DNA from 2 places in the Radiobacillus sp. PE A8.2 genome. Region 1 is predicted to be linked to the other one. Evidence: a T-box and tRNA genes for the amino acid it is inferred to sense, from the RefSeq annotation. Region 1 holds a T-box; the other holds one or more tRNA genes.
What was found. A T-box is a leader RNA that pairs with one kind of tRNA and senses whether it is charged. The one in region 1 lies ahead of tyrS (tyrosine--tRNA ligase), so its partner is inferred to be a tRNA-Tyr.

Region 1 (5,991 bases):
GTACTACTGACACTGTTAGGTAACCGTTTGTTATGATCATATCCTAACCAAACACCTAATGATACATTTGGATTTACGCCCATGAACCATGCATCATAATAACTACTAGTTGTCCCGGTTTTACCTGCCCAGTCAACATTTCTATTCTGTAATTGATTTATGGCTCTTGTACCATTCCCTTGTGTTAAAACGGTACGCATCATATCAACTGTTAAATAGTTCGTTTGAGGTGTGAAGACTTCAACAGCTTCACTTTCATGTTGATAAATAATCTTCCCATCAATTGTTTCAATCTTTTCAATCATGTAAGCATCAACAAATTGACCGTTATTGCCAAATGTTGAATAAGCATTCGTATTCTCTTCAACAGTGACTCCATAAGTTGGTGTTCCAAGAGCAAGTGAAGGGATGTCATGATCGATGGGCTCTAGTGATGTGAAACCCATTTTCTCTAAATACTGTGCAGCAGGGTCATTATTTATAATGTCCATGTATACTTTTGCAGCAGGTACGTTATATGAGTGATTCAAAGCCTCTCTTGCAGAAACAAGTCCATGATAGATACGACTATAGTTATTAGGGCTCCAAGGACTACCGTTAACTCCCGTGGCAACAGTTCCCTCGATATCTGCAATAATTGATCCTGGCTGAGCAACGCCAGCTTCCATTGCAGGTCCATAGACGAGAATCGGCTTCATCGTACTACCATTATGGCGTAATGCATCAGTAGCGTGATTTACTTCTGTTAGGTTGAAATCTCTACCACCAACAAAGCTAACAATTTTACCGGTATTGTTCTCAATTAAGATACTCGCTGTTTGGACTGGTTCCATTATCGTTGTTTTTTCCCCTGTTTCTTCATTGACAATTTCTTCTGGGCGGTCTGGTCCATATTCCTTAAAATTCTTTGCAACCTCTTGGAATGTGTCATAGATTTCTTTGTCGATAGTTGTGTGTATTTTGTAACCATCTTGCTCTAATGACCGCTCCGCACGGATTTGGTATTCACCCTTTAGTTCTTCATTACTAGCTAAATCCGCTTCTGTGTAGCCGGCTTGTTCAGCTAAGTAAACAGCAATAATTTCTTCTGCCCTTGATTCTGCCTCATTCGTTACATAAGGGTATTTATCTAGTGGTGAAGGTGTTGGTTCTGCAAAATCTGCAACAATGTCATAGTTTAAATATTGTTCATATTCTGTGTCATTTATATAGCCGTTTTCATGCATCCGACTTAGTACGGTTTGCATTCTGCTGAGACCAGGATGCAAGCCATCTTCACTCTTTAACTCGCCACTATTTGTAAAAGGTGTATAATAAGATGGACTTTGCGGAAGTCCAGCAATAAATGCGGCTTGTGGGATATTTAGGTCTTTTGCATCAACGCCAAAAATCCCTTGGGCAGCAGTTTGTACACCAGCAATATTTCTACCAGAAGCATTTCTACCAAATGGAGAAATGTTTAAATAAGCTTCTAAAATTTCATCTTTGTCGAAAAATTGCTCTAATCGAAGTGCAAGTAAAATTTCTTTTGCTTTTCTTTCAAATGACACTTCATTCGTTAAGATTTGGTTCTTAATTAATTGCTGTGTTAACGTACTACCGCCTGATTTTACTGAGGAATTTGTTGCTTCCTGAAAAAGTGCACGCATGATTGCTTTTGGTACGACACCATTATGTGTTTCAAAGTAAGAATCCTCAGTGTAAATAATAGCTTTTTTTAGATGTTCCGATACCTGGTCAAGGGAAATTTCTTCCCGGTACAAATCCGTTTGAAAATCACCTAAGTACACGTTATTAGCAAAATATAATTCAGATGTTTCCTCGTAATTATATATTTGTTTTTCCATATCTTCTTTTGGACGGACAACTTCATCTTTTACTAATGAAGCAAAATATCCTGCTCCAACCCCACCAGCGAAGAATAGTCCAACAACGCCAATAATGATGAAAAAGAGGATGATATTCCAAATGACATCATATGTAACACGAAAGCTTTTTTGGAGAAAACCTTTTCGCCAAAAATCTTTTATATTTGCTAAATATTTATAGATTAGTTCTCTATTCATGACAAAACCTCCTAAATATCATTACAATTATAGCATAATCGTCAAATAGGGAATATTAAAATTTTATTACTTTAAGTTGCAATTGATACGGAACTATGATATTAATGTATCACAACGAAAAAATTAAATGCTATGAAAGAATATAGTAGTACCGTAATTCCCTGAATAAGAGAGCTGTCGGATGGTGCAAGACAGCCATAATTACGTTACGAATTACACTCTGGAGCTGCTTCTGTGAAAACAGGAGACGGTGACCCCACCGTTATTTATTTGAGTGGCATATTTATGCAACAAGGGTGGTACCGCGAGCACAGACCTCGTCCCTTTTATGGGATGGGGTCTTTTTTGCGTTCAATTTTAAAGAGGAGTGAGCATGGTGGATATTTTACAGGATTTAAAGCAACGTGGTTTGGTGCAGCAAATTACAGATGAACAAGGCTTAACGAAACATCTAGAAGAGAATCTAGTTACCTTATATGCTGGTTTTGACCCAACTGCAGACAGTCTCCATATTGGACATCTAGTTCCGATGTTAATGTTAAAAAGGTTTCAGCTTGCAGGTCACCGTCCAATTGCGTTAATCGGCGGCGGCACTGGAATGATCGGCGACCCAAGTGGTAGATCATCAGAGAGACAATTGAACGACTTGGAAACCGTACAAGGATTTAGTGAAAAAATCAAACAACAACTAGCTAGCATCCTTAATTTTGATAACGGTGAAAATGCCGCAGCTGCGCGAAACAACTACGAATGGTTGTCAAAAATGACCGTGATTGATTTCTTGCGTGATACTGGGAAGCATTTCGGGATTAATTATATGCTTGCTAAAGATTCTGTAGAATCACGCCTTGAAAATGGAATTTCTTATACCGAGTTTAGCTACATGATTTTACAGTCCGTCGATTTCTTGAATCTTTACGAAAAAGAAAACTGTACACTACAGCTTGGTGGAAGTGATCAATGGGGAAATATTACAGCCGGCATGGAGCTTATCCGCCGTACGAAAAGTGGTGAGTCAGAAGAAGCAAAAGCGTTTGGATTAACAGTCCCATTAATTACGAAATCAGATGGAACCAAATTCGGAAAAACAGCTGGGGGCGCAGTTTGGCTCGATCCTTTAAAAACGTCACCATACGAGTTTTATCAATTCTGGATCAACACAGATGACAGGGATGTAATTCGCTTCTTAAATTACTTCACTTTCCTTGAATTAAACGAAATTGATGAATTAGAGAAACAATTAGAATCGGCACCAGAAAAGCGCGTGCCTCACTTGCGTTTGGCTGAAGAAATGACAAAAATGGTTCATGGTGAAGCTGCCTTGGCACAAGCAAAAAAAATTACCGAAGCTTTATTTAGCGGCGATCTAAAAGACCTAAATGGTTCAGAAATTGAGCAAGGCTTTAAAGACGTGCCAACTGTAACTTTTACTAGAGAAGACAAACCACTAGTTGACCTTCTTGTCGAAGCTAAAATTGCTTCATCTAAACGTCAAGCAAGAGAAGATATCCAAAACGGTGCCGTATACATTAACGGCGAAAGACAGCAGGATTTAGCACACGTAGTCGGAGCAGAGGACCGGATCGATGATAAATTTACGATTATTCGTCGAGGGAAGAAGAAGTATTTCTTGATGAGGTTTGAGTAGAGGGAAGAGACTTCTTACTGAAAGTATTAGATAGGGAAGGTTTGAAAATAGCATTTCATTCATATGCACACTGAATGAAATGCTATTTTTCTTTAACATTAAGTTAGCATTGGTTAACTGTGTAAAGCAAATTTAAATAATCAATTTAAGAAGATGATCAAAATTCACTTGACTTGTTAGCTGCCACGAATATAGAGTCTTGTGAGAAAGACACCAAATGATCAGCGTCTAGTTCTAGATTATTATCATTTTTCGGATTATTGAAAAAAATCGTTTTTTCCTCCATTAGTAGCTTAGAAAGGCTATGTATATTATTTTTTATTGGATAAATATTGACATTTATTTATTAAAGCACTAGTTTAAAATTAGAAGATTCAAGAAAATGAAATATTTCTTCTAAATTCAATTAAGGAGTGTCTAATGATTTCTAAAAACAGGGTGGAGTCTACCGAACTCCAAATATTAAGATTTCTCGTCAAAAGAATGGAATTGTCGGAGAAAGAGGTGAACTACTATCGTAACCTTGAGCAAGGATACAAAGGAGAATGTATTTTTGATCGCTGGTTGGACAAACTTCCTGACCATTTTATTGTTTTAAATGACCTTTTACTCGAACAAAATAATACTCTTTTTCAACTTGACTCTTTACTTATCATTGGAAATAAGTTGTATTTGTTTGAGGTTAAAAATTTTCAAGGAGATTTTGTTATAGAAGATGAAAGATGGTATACAAGAGCCGGAAATGAAATAAAAGACCCTTTGATTCAATTGCACAGAAGCGAATCACTTCTCAGACAACTCCTCCAATCATTACGTTTAAACTTCTCGATAGAATCCTATTTGATATTTATTCAGCCTCATTTTTACCTCTACAAGCTCAGACCTGATTTACCTATTGTTTTTTCCACACAATTACAGAATTTTTTTGATGCCCTTTCGACGAACAGATTACAATCCAAGAGTGAACAATATAAAATTATTAAATATTTATTGGCCAATCACATAGAAGAATCTCCATATACACGATTACCAAATTATTATTACCATCAAATGCGGAAAGGAATTATATGTCCAGAATGTAATGCAATTTTACTTAGTTGCGCTAAGAGTTTTTTGCTATGTAAGTACTGTGACTTTACAGAAAAGGTAGATGACGGGGTTCTACGAAATGTGCAAGAGTACAAGACTCTCTTTGTAAAACAGAAAGTTACGGTACAGAGTATGTTTGATTGGTGTGATGAGGTGGTAACTAAAAGGGCGCTTAGGAGAGTTCTAGTAAATAACTTTACACGTAGTGGAGAGGGAAGAGATGCTTACTATTATTAATGGATTATTCATTGCGAACTCTAGGACGTGACAAACGAGCATGCATGAAATTACGTGTCGCAAAGAGGAAGAAGCGACACAAAAGTCAAGCGTGCACAGAATTACGCGTCGCAAAGGAGAGGAAGCGACGCGAAAATCAAGCGTGCCTGGAATTACGTGTCGCAAAATAGAGGAAGCGACGCAAAAATCAAGCATGTCTGGAATTACGCGTCGCAAAGGAGAGGAAGCGACGCAAAAGTCAAGCGTGTCTGGAATTACGCGTCGCAAAGAGGAAGAAGCGACGCGAAAATCAAGCGTGCCTGGAATTACGCGTCGCAAAGAGGAAGAAGCGACGCGAAAATCAAGCGTGCCTGGAATTACGCGTCGCAAAGAGGAAGAAGCGACGCGAAAATCAAGCGTGCACAGGATTACGCGTCGCACCCGCACCCGCACCCGCACCCGCACCCGCACCCGCACCCGCACCCGCACCCGCACCCGCACCCGCACCCGCACCCGCACCCGCACCCCAAACATAAAAAAACATCGGATCCATAAGATCCGATGCCATTATTACAAAGCTATTAACGAGAGTAGAACTCAACGATAAGTGCTTCGTTAATTTCTGCAGGTAATTCTGCACGCTCAGGTAAACGAGTGTACGTACCTTCTAATTTTTCTCCATCGAAAGTAACGTAATCAGGTACGAAGTTGTTAACTTCAACAGCTTCCTTGATGATATCAAGTTTCTGTGATTTTTCACGTACAGTGATTACTTGACCTGGTTGTACGCGGTAAGATGGGATATCTACGCGTCCACCGTCAACTACGATGTGACCGTGTGTAACAAGCTGACGTGCTTGTCTGCGAGTACGAGCAAGACCTAAACGATAAACAAGGTTATCTAAACGAGATTCTAATAGAATCATAAAGTTTTCACCGTGAATACCTTTCATCTTACCAGCTTTGTCGAAC
Region 2 (5,991 bases), on a different contig from region 1:
ATTTTTGTTTCACAAAAAATCTCTGGTCCGGTAGTTCAGTTGGTTAGAATGCCTGCCTGTCACGCAGGAGGTCGCGGGTTCGAGTCCCGTCCGGACCGTCATTTGCCGGTCTAGCTCAATTGGTAGAGCAACTGACTTGTAATCAGTAGGTTGGGGGTTCAAGTCCTCTGGCCGGCACCAGTTGTAATCTTGATGAATTTAAGGGAGCCATTAGCTCAGTCGGTAGAGCATCTGACTTTTAATCAGAGGGTCGAAGGTTCAAATCCTTCATGGCTCATCAAGTTTTTTTGCGAAAGCAAAATAAACTTCATTAAGTGCGAAAGTAAAAAAAATTTCATTTATGCGGGTGTGGCGGAATTGGCAGACGCGCTAGACTTAGGATCTAGTGTCTTATGACGTGGGGGTTCAAGTCCCTCCACCCGCACCAAAGTTTTTGCGGAAGTAGTTCAGTGGTAGAACACCACCTTGCCAAGGTGGGGGTCGCGGGTTCGAATCCCGTCTTCCGCTCCAGAATAACTTGCCATGCCGGGGTGGTGGAATTGGCAGACACACAGGACTTAAAATCCTGCGGTAGGTGACTATCGTGCCGGTTCAAGTCCGGCCCTCGGCACCAATGATTTTTGCATAAGCAAACATCTGAAGCGCCCGTAGCTCAATTGGATAGAGCGTTTGACTACGGATCAAGAGGTTAGGGGTTCGACTCCTCTCGGGCGCGCCATTGACGGGAAGTAGCTCAGCTTGGTAGAGCACTTGGTTTGGGACCAAGGGGTCGCAGGTTCGAATCCTGTCTTCCCGACCACTTTTTTGCGAAAGCAATAATCTAGTTACAAAAACGGGGCCTTAGCTCAGCTGGGAGAGCGCCTGTTTTGCACGCAGGAGGTCAGCGGTTCGATCCCGCTAGGCTCCACTTTTACATTTTTTATAGCGGCGTAGCTCAGCTGGCTAGAGCGTACGGTTCATACCCGTGAGGTCGTGGGTTCGATCCCCTCCGCCGCTATCTTTGGACCTTTAGCTCAGTTGGTTAGAGCTATCGGCTCATAACCGATCGGTCGCAGGTTCGAGTCCTGCAGGGTCCACTGAGTAAGTTTATATATGGAGGAATACCCAAGTCTGGCTGAAGGGATCGGTCTTGAAAACCGACAGGGGTGTCAAAGCCCGCGGGGGTTCGAATCCCTCTTCCTCCTCCATTTTTCTTTTAAAAATATTATGGCTCGGTAGCTCAGTCGGTAGAGCAACGGACTGAAAATCCGTGTGTCGGCGGTTCGATTCCGTCCCGAGCCACCATTAATTTAACTAACTATATCTGAAATTGCGGGTGTAGTTTAGTGGTAAAACCTCAGCCTTCCAAGCTGATGTCGAGGGTTCGATTCCCTTCACCCGCTCCATTTAGGGCCTGTAGCTCAGCTGGTTAGAGCGCACGCCTGATAAGCGTGAGGTCGGTGGTTCGAGTCCACTCAGGCCCATTACTCCATGATCGAAGTAGCAGGAGTAGCTACTATTCGAAATCTTAAATTTTTCTAATATGGCCCGTTGGTCAAGTGGTTAAGACACCGCCCTTTCACGGCGGTATCACGGGTTCGAATCCCGTACGGGTCACTAATGTTTTTCGCGAAATCGAAAATAACTTACCTAAAAAACTTACCTTATCTTGGAGGATTAGCTCAGCTGGGAGAGCACCTGCCTTACAAGCAGGGGGTCGCAGGTTCGAGCCCTGCATCCTCCATCAAAAACCGACCATAGTTTTAGTCTATTGGTCGTACTTACATTTAATCTTGGAGGGATAGCGAAGTTGGCCAAACGCGGCGGACTGTAAATCCGCTCCCATCGGGTTCGTAGGTTCGAGCCCTACTCCCTCCACCAATATTGTACATAACTCTAAACACTTTATACAACAAGTACTAGTATTCTTTTTAAAAGGGTATGAAGTACTTTTTTTTATGCAAAACTCTACTTATCAATAAATTAGAGATGAAAAACTCATACTACATAGAGAGGTGAACATTATGTATAAACTACTATCGCATAACGATTTAGACGGTGTCGGGTGTGGAATTATTGCTAAACTCGCTTTTGATAAACAGGTGAATGTCCGATATAACTCGATTTCGGGCCTTGACCGAGAGGTGAAGTGGTTTTTAGAAAATGAAAATGAAGATACGTTTTTATTCATTACAGATTTATCAGTAAGCAAAGAAAATGAAACAAAACTGGAAGAGTTCTATCAGTCCAGTGCTAAGTTGCAGTTAATTGATCATCATAAATCTGCGACTGCTTATAATGATTATGAATGGGCAAGTGTTGTTGTGGAAGACGATAAAGGTAACTTAACATCAGCAACTTCATTGTTTTACGAATACCTCATTGGCAAAGGATTAATGGAGCCTTCTTCTGCTGTCTCGGAGTTCGTAGAGCTTGTCAGGCAATATGATACGTGGGAATGGGAGAAAAATGATAACCTAAAGGCAAAACGGCTCAATGCATTGTTCTTCTTAGTATCTATAGAGGAATTTGAACAAAAAATGCTACACCGCCTTACAACAAGTAATCATTTTGATTTTGATGAATTTGAACAAAAGATTCTTCAAATGGAAGAACATAAGATAGAGCGCTATATAAAAAAGAAAAAGCGTGAATTAGTACAAACGCAATTAAATAATCATTTTGCCGGAGTCGTTTATGCTGAAATGTATCATTCAGAACTTGGAAACGAGTTAGGTAAAGAGTTTCCACACTTAGATTATATTGTAATTTTAAATATTGGTGGAAGGCGAATGGGATTCCGTACGATTCATGATAATGTCGATGTTTCTGCAATTGCGGCTACTTTTGGTGGTGGCGGACATGCAAAAGCATCGGGAGCAAAATTGACTGAGGATGCATACAAGTATTTTGTCGCAGCGACATTTCAATTAGAGCCTTTAAAAGAAGACGCTAAACAAAATAGTTTTAATGTAAAAGAATCTACTTTTGGAGCCATGTATAAAAATCGAGATAATGACATGTTTTTTGTTTATTTTAAAAATGAACAAGAATGGGTAATTAAACAAAATCAAGAAATTATGGAACAAACTTTTAGCAGTTTTGAAGAAACTGAACAATATTTAAAAAGATATCATCAAGCTTGGTTGGTACGAGATGAATATTTCGTCAACTACTTGATTGAAGAAGTTAAGAAGACAGAGCAGGGATAGCCTAAAAGGACCAGGGATTAGTCTGGTCCTTTTAGTATTTTTGATAAGTGCGTAAATAATAAGACTTTGGATAATCTAATTCGGGGTGATGTATATGAAGGCAACGGAAATTGAAAGAAAAAGATTTGATAAATCATTAGATGAAATAATTGATCTTTTTAATAATATTGAAACTGACGAACCTGTTATTCAGTTTAGTGACAAAGTCCTCGTGAACATCGAACGTGCTAAAAGAAAATATGGTGATGAGATGGTAAATGATAAAATAAATACTGTTGTACATGAAATGTTGTCTTGGTTGGATTTGGATGATGTTGATGAAAGTGAAAATAAGTAAATTTGAATGAACTCTTTCATTATGTAAACTAAACAATATATTATATCTTTTATAAAACTATACTAGCATCATTGTGAAATTAAGATTAGTAAATTATAAATTCTTAAATTTAATTGTTCTTATATTAACCATTTATACTTTTCTAATAACTATGTGATAAACTATTTATAAATTTTTCTATTACTTGATAACTAGAATGAATATGAGAAGATTACTAACAATTTACTTTCTTTTACTTTCTTCTTTGACAGTTTGTTGTATAATAAGAGTGTCGAATCTACACGATTCTTGTCAATGAATCAAAAAAATCTAAATAAAACTCTAATATAGGTCAAAAGTCCCTTTGGTTATTACTCATGTTTCTCTAAGATATAAATAGAGGAATCTCATAATCTAAAACTTTGATAAAACATTAGAGTTAGAATGTCATTTATAGTGAGGTTACCAATCATGCAAAAAAAAAATATTAATAGTGTCGCACTCTTGAATGAAGAGAAATATGCAGCAAGACTTTTCCTTATACTATTCTATACAATCTCAATAGGCTATGAAATATATGAATTATTTCTGGGACAATTTTTAGTTTATGGGGCAGATGAAGTAGTATCCCAGGGTGTTACTTATGGAATATACATAATTCTTTTAGGTTTACTACCAATTGCTATTTATTTTTTTAATAAGGACAACCCAGGACTAATAAAATACATTTATTTTATAACGTACACTGCAATTATTTTTGTGAATGATATTATTTTATATTGGGGTAATAGTGATAGTTACTATGTTGGAAGTATTACAGAAATCTTTTTTATATTGTTCACGCCAATATTTGTAAATAATAAATATTTTTTTACAGTTCTGATTGGAACCCTCTTAAAATACAGTTTGGTTGGTATAATCTTGCAAACAACCAATGTTATAGCACCTATAAGTATTATTGCCGTTATTTCAATCTTTACTTATATTATACTCATTAGATTCCACAAGTACGTAAATGCAATAAAAGATTCATATGATGTACAAATAGAAGGAATTGTGAGAGGTGTTGTCGAAACTTTAGAATTAAAGGATCGATATACACGAGGACATAGTCAACGGGTAGCAAAGTATTCTATTATTTTTGCTAAAAATCTAGGAAAGTTTAGCGAATTAGATTTAAGATCACTTAACTTTGCTTGTTTATTGCATGACATAGGAAAAGCAAACATTCCAGATTATATCTTAACTAAACCAGGGAAATTAACGGATGAAGAATTTGAAATAATTAAGAGTCATCCAGTGATTGGATCTAAAGTAGTAACAAATATTGAGGGTTTGCAAAATTGTATAAGTGTAGTAAGAAGTCACCATGAGCGCTGGGATGGAAAAGGATACCCTGACCAACTAAGTAATCAAAATATACCGCTTTTGGCAAGATTAGTTGCTATTGCTGATTCTTTTGATGCAATGACATCTTCACGTTCATATCGACCTGCATTGCCTGCAGAAGAGGCATATAAACGAATAATACAGGGTAAAGGTACGCAGTTTGACCCAACGTTAGTTGACGCATTTAAGGAAGTCTATCCTAAATGGTTAGAATACTTAAATAGTTGATATATAAATTTTAAATGAAAGGTGGTGAAATTATGCAAATTCGTAAACTTTCTAAGGTGAAAACTACAGGTAGCCTTTGTTGGTGGTGCATTTTCTTTCCTCCTCCACCAAAATCATAATAGAAAAATGATTTTAGTAAAAGGATGCTAGTCTAATATTCTAGTATCCTTTTACATTTTAAAAAGGTGGCAGCTAATTTATGATCATTAAAAATAATTCGAAAATAAAACTTTCCCCTTTAACTATACGTCAGGATAAGAAAAACTATATTGCAGAGAACAATCTGACTGGTGAGTTTTTTGAGATGCCTAAAATATGTGTGGATGCGATAGAAATGATGGAACAAAATTTTCCAAATGATAAAATCGCTGAAGTATTAAAAATCAAATATCCGCAAGAACAAATAGACATGACTGATTTTACAAATCAGTTAATAGATATGAATATAGTAGAATCTATTGATGGAGATATAATTGATCAACAAGTGATAAATGAAAGCCCAAAAGATTTCCAAGGTGTTCCAATTAAATTAGGTCAATGGTATTTCAATAAAAGGACGATGTCACTATATTTTTTAATATTAGTTATTAATGTTGCTATTTTTATTATACAACCAGAATTGTTTCCACATTATAAAGACCTGTTTTTATTTGATTCAATGATAATGAATACATTACTTTATTCTGGCATAACATTCGTTATCCTACTTCACCATGAATGGGGTCATATTTTGGCAGCCAGATCCTATGGTTTGGCCACTAAACTTGAGATTGGACATAGACTTTTTTTAATTGTTCTACAAACTGATCTCACACCTACATGGAAGTTACAACCAAAACAGCGACTAGTACCATATTTAGGTGGACT

Region 2: it encodes a tRNA-Tyr, which carries the amino acid that the T-box ahead of tyrS (tyrosine--tRNA ligase) is inferred to sense. The anticodon was not compared.

Annotation. Positions count from the first base shown of each region.
Region 1 is NZ_JBJGXI010000052.1:32,506-38,496, forward strand. Features, by position in the region: gene ACI6MV_RS20915 (transglycosylase domain-containing protein) at 1-2,066, opposite strand, end outside; T-box leader at 2,190-2,394, shown strand; gene tyrS (tyrosine--tRNA ligase) at 2,443-3,714, shown strand; gene ACI6MV_RS20925 (nuclease-related domain-containing protein) at 4,135-5,040, shown strand; gene ACI6MV_RS20930 (hypothetical protein) at 5,081-5,626, shown strand; gene rpsD (30S ribosomal protein S4) at 5,601-5,991, opposite strand, start outside.
Region 2 is NZ_JBJGXI010000074.1:10,406-16,396, reverse strand. Features, by position in the region: tRNA gene ACI6MV_RS23815 (tRNA-Asp) at 25-98, shown strand; tRNA gene ACI6MV_RS23810 (tRNA-Thr) at 105-180, shown strand; tRNA gene ACI6MV_RS23805 (tRNA-Lys) at 205-277, shown strand; tRNA gene ACI6MV_RS23800 (tRNA-Leu) at 343-427, shown strand; tRNA gene ACI6MV_RS23795 (tRNA-Gly) at 436-510, shown strand; tRNA gene ACI6MV_RS23790 (tRNA-Leu) at 525-613, shown strand; tRNA gene ACI6MV_RS23785 (tRNA-Arg) at 642-718, shown strand; tRNA gene ACI6MV_RS23780 (tRNA-Pro) at 723-799, shown strand; tRNA gene ACI6MV_RS23775 (tRNA-Ala) at 835-907, shown strand; tRNA gene ACI6MV_RS23770 (tRNA-Met) at 924-997, shown strand; tRNA gene ACI6MV_RS23765 (tRNA-Ile) at 1,003-1,076, shown strand; tRNA gene ACI6MV_RS23760 (tRNA-Ser) at 1,095-1,187, shown strand; tRNA gene ACI6MV_RS23755 (tRNA-Phe) at 1,209-1,284, shown strand; tRNA gene ACI6MV_RS23750 (tRNA-Gly) at 1,312-1,385, shown strand; tRNA gene ACI6MV_RS23745 (tRNA-Ile) at 1,390-1,463, shown strand; tRNA gene ACI6MV_RS23740 (tRNA-Glu) at 1,525-1,596, shown strand; tRNA gene ACI6MV_RS23735 (tRNA-Val) at 1,651-1,723, shown strand; tRNA gene ACI6MV_RS23730 (tRNA-Tyr) at 1,775-1,860, shown strand; gene ACI6MV_RS23725 (DHH family phosphoesterase) at 2,004-3,191, shown strand; gene ACI6MV_RS23720 (atypical membrane-integrating protein (Mistic protein)) at 3,286-3,528, shown strand; gene ACI6MV_RS23715 (HD-GYP domain-containing protein) at 3,979-5,124, shown strand; gene ACI6MV_RS23710 (hypothetical protein) at 5,429-5,991, shown strand, end outside.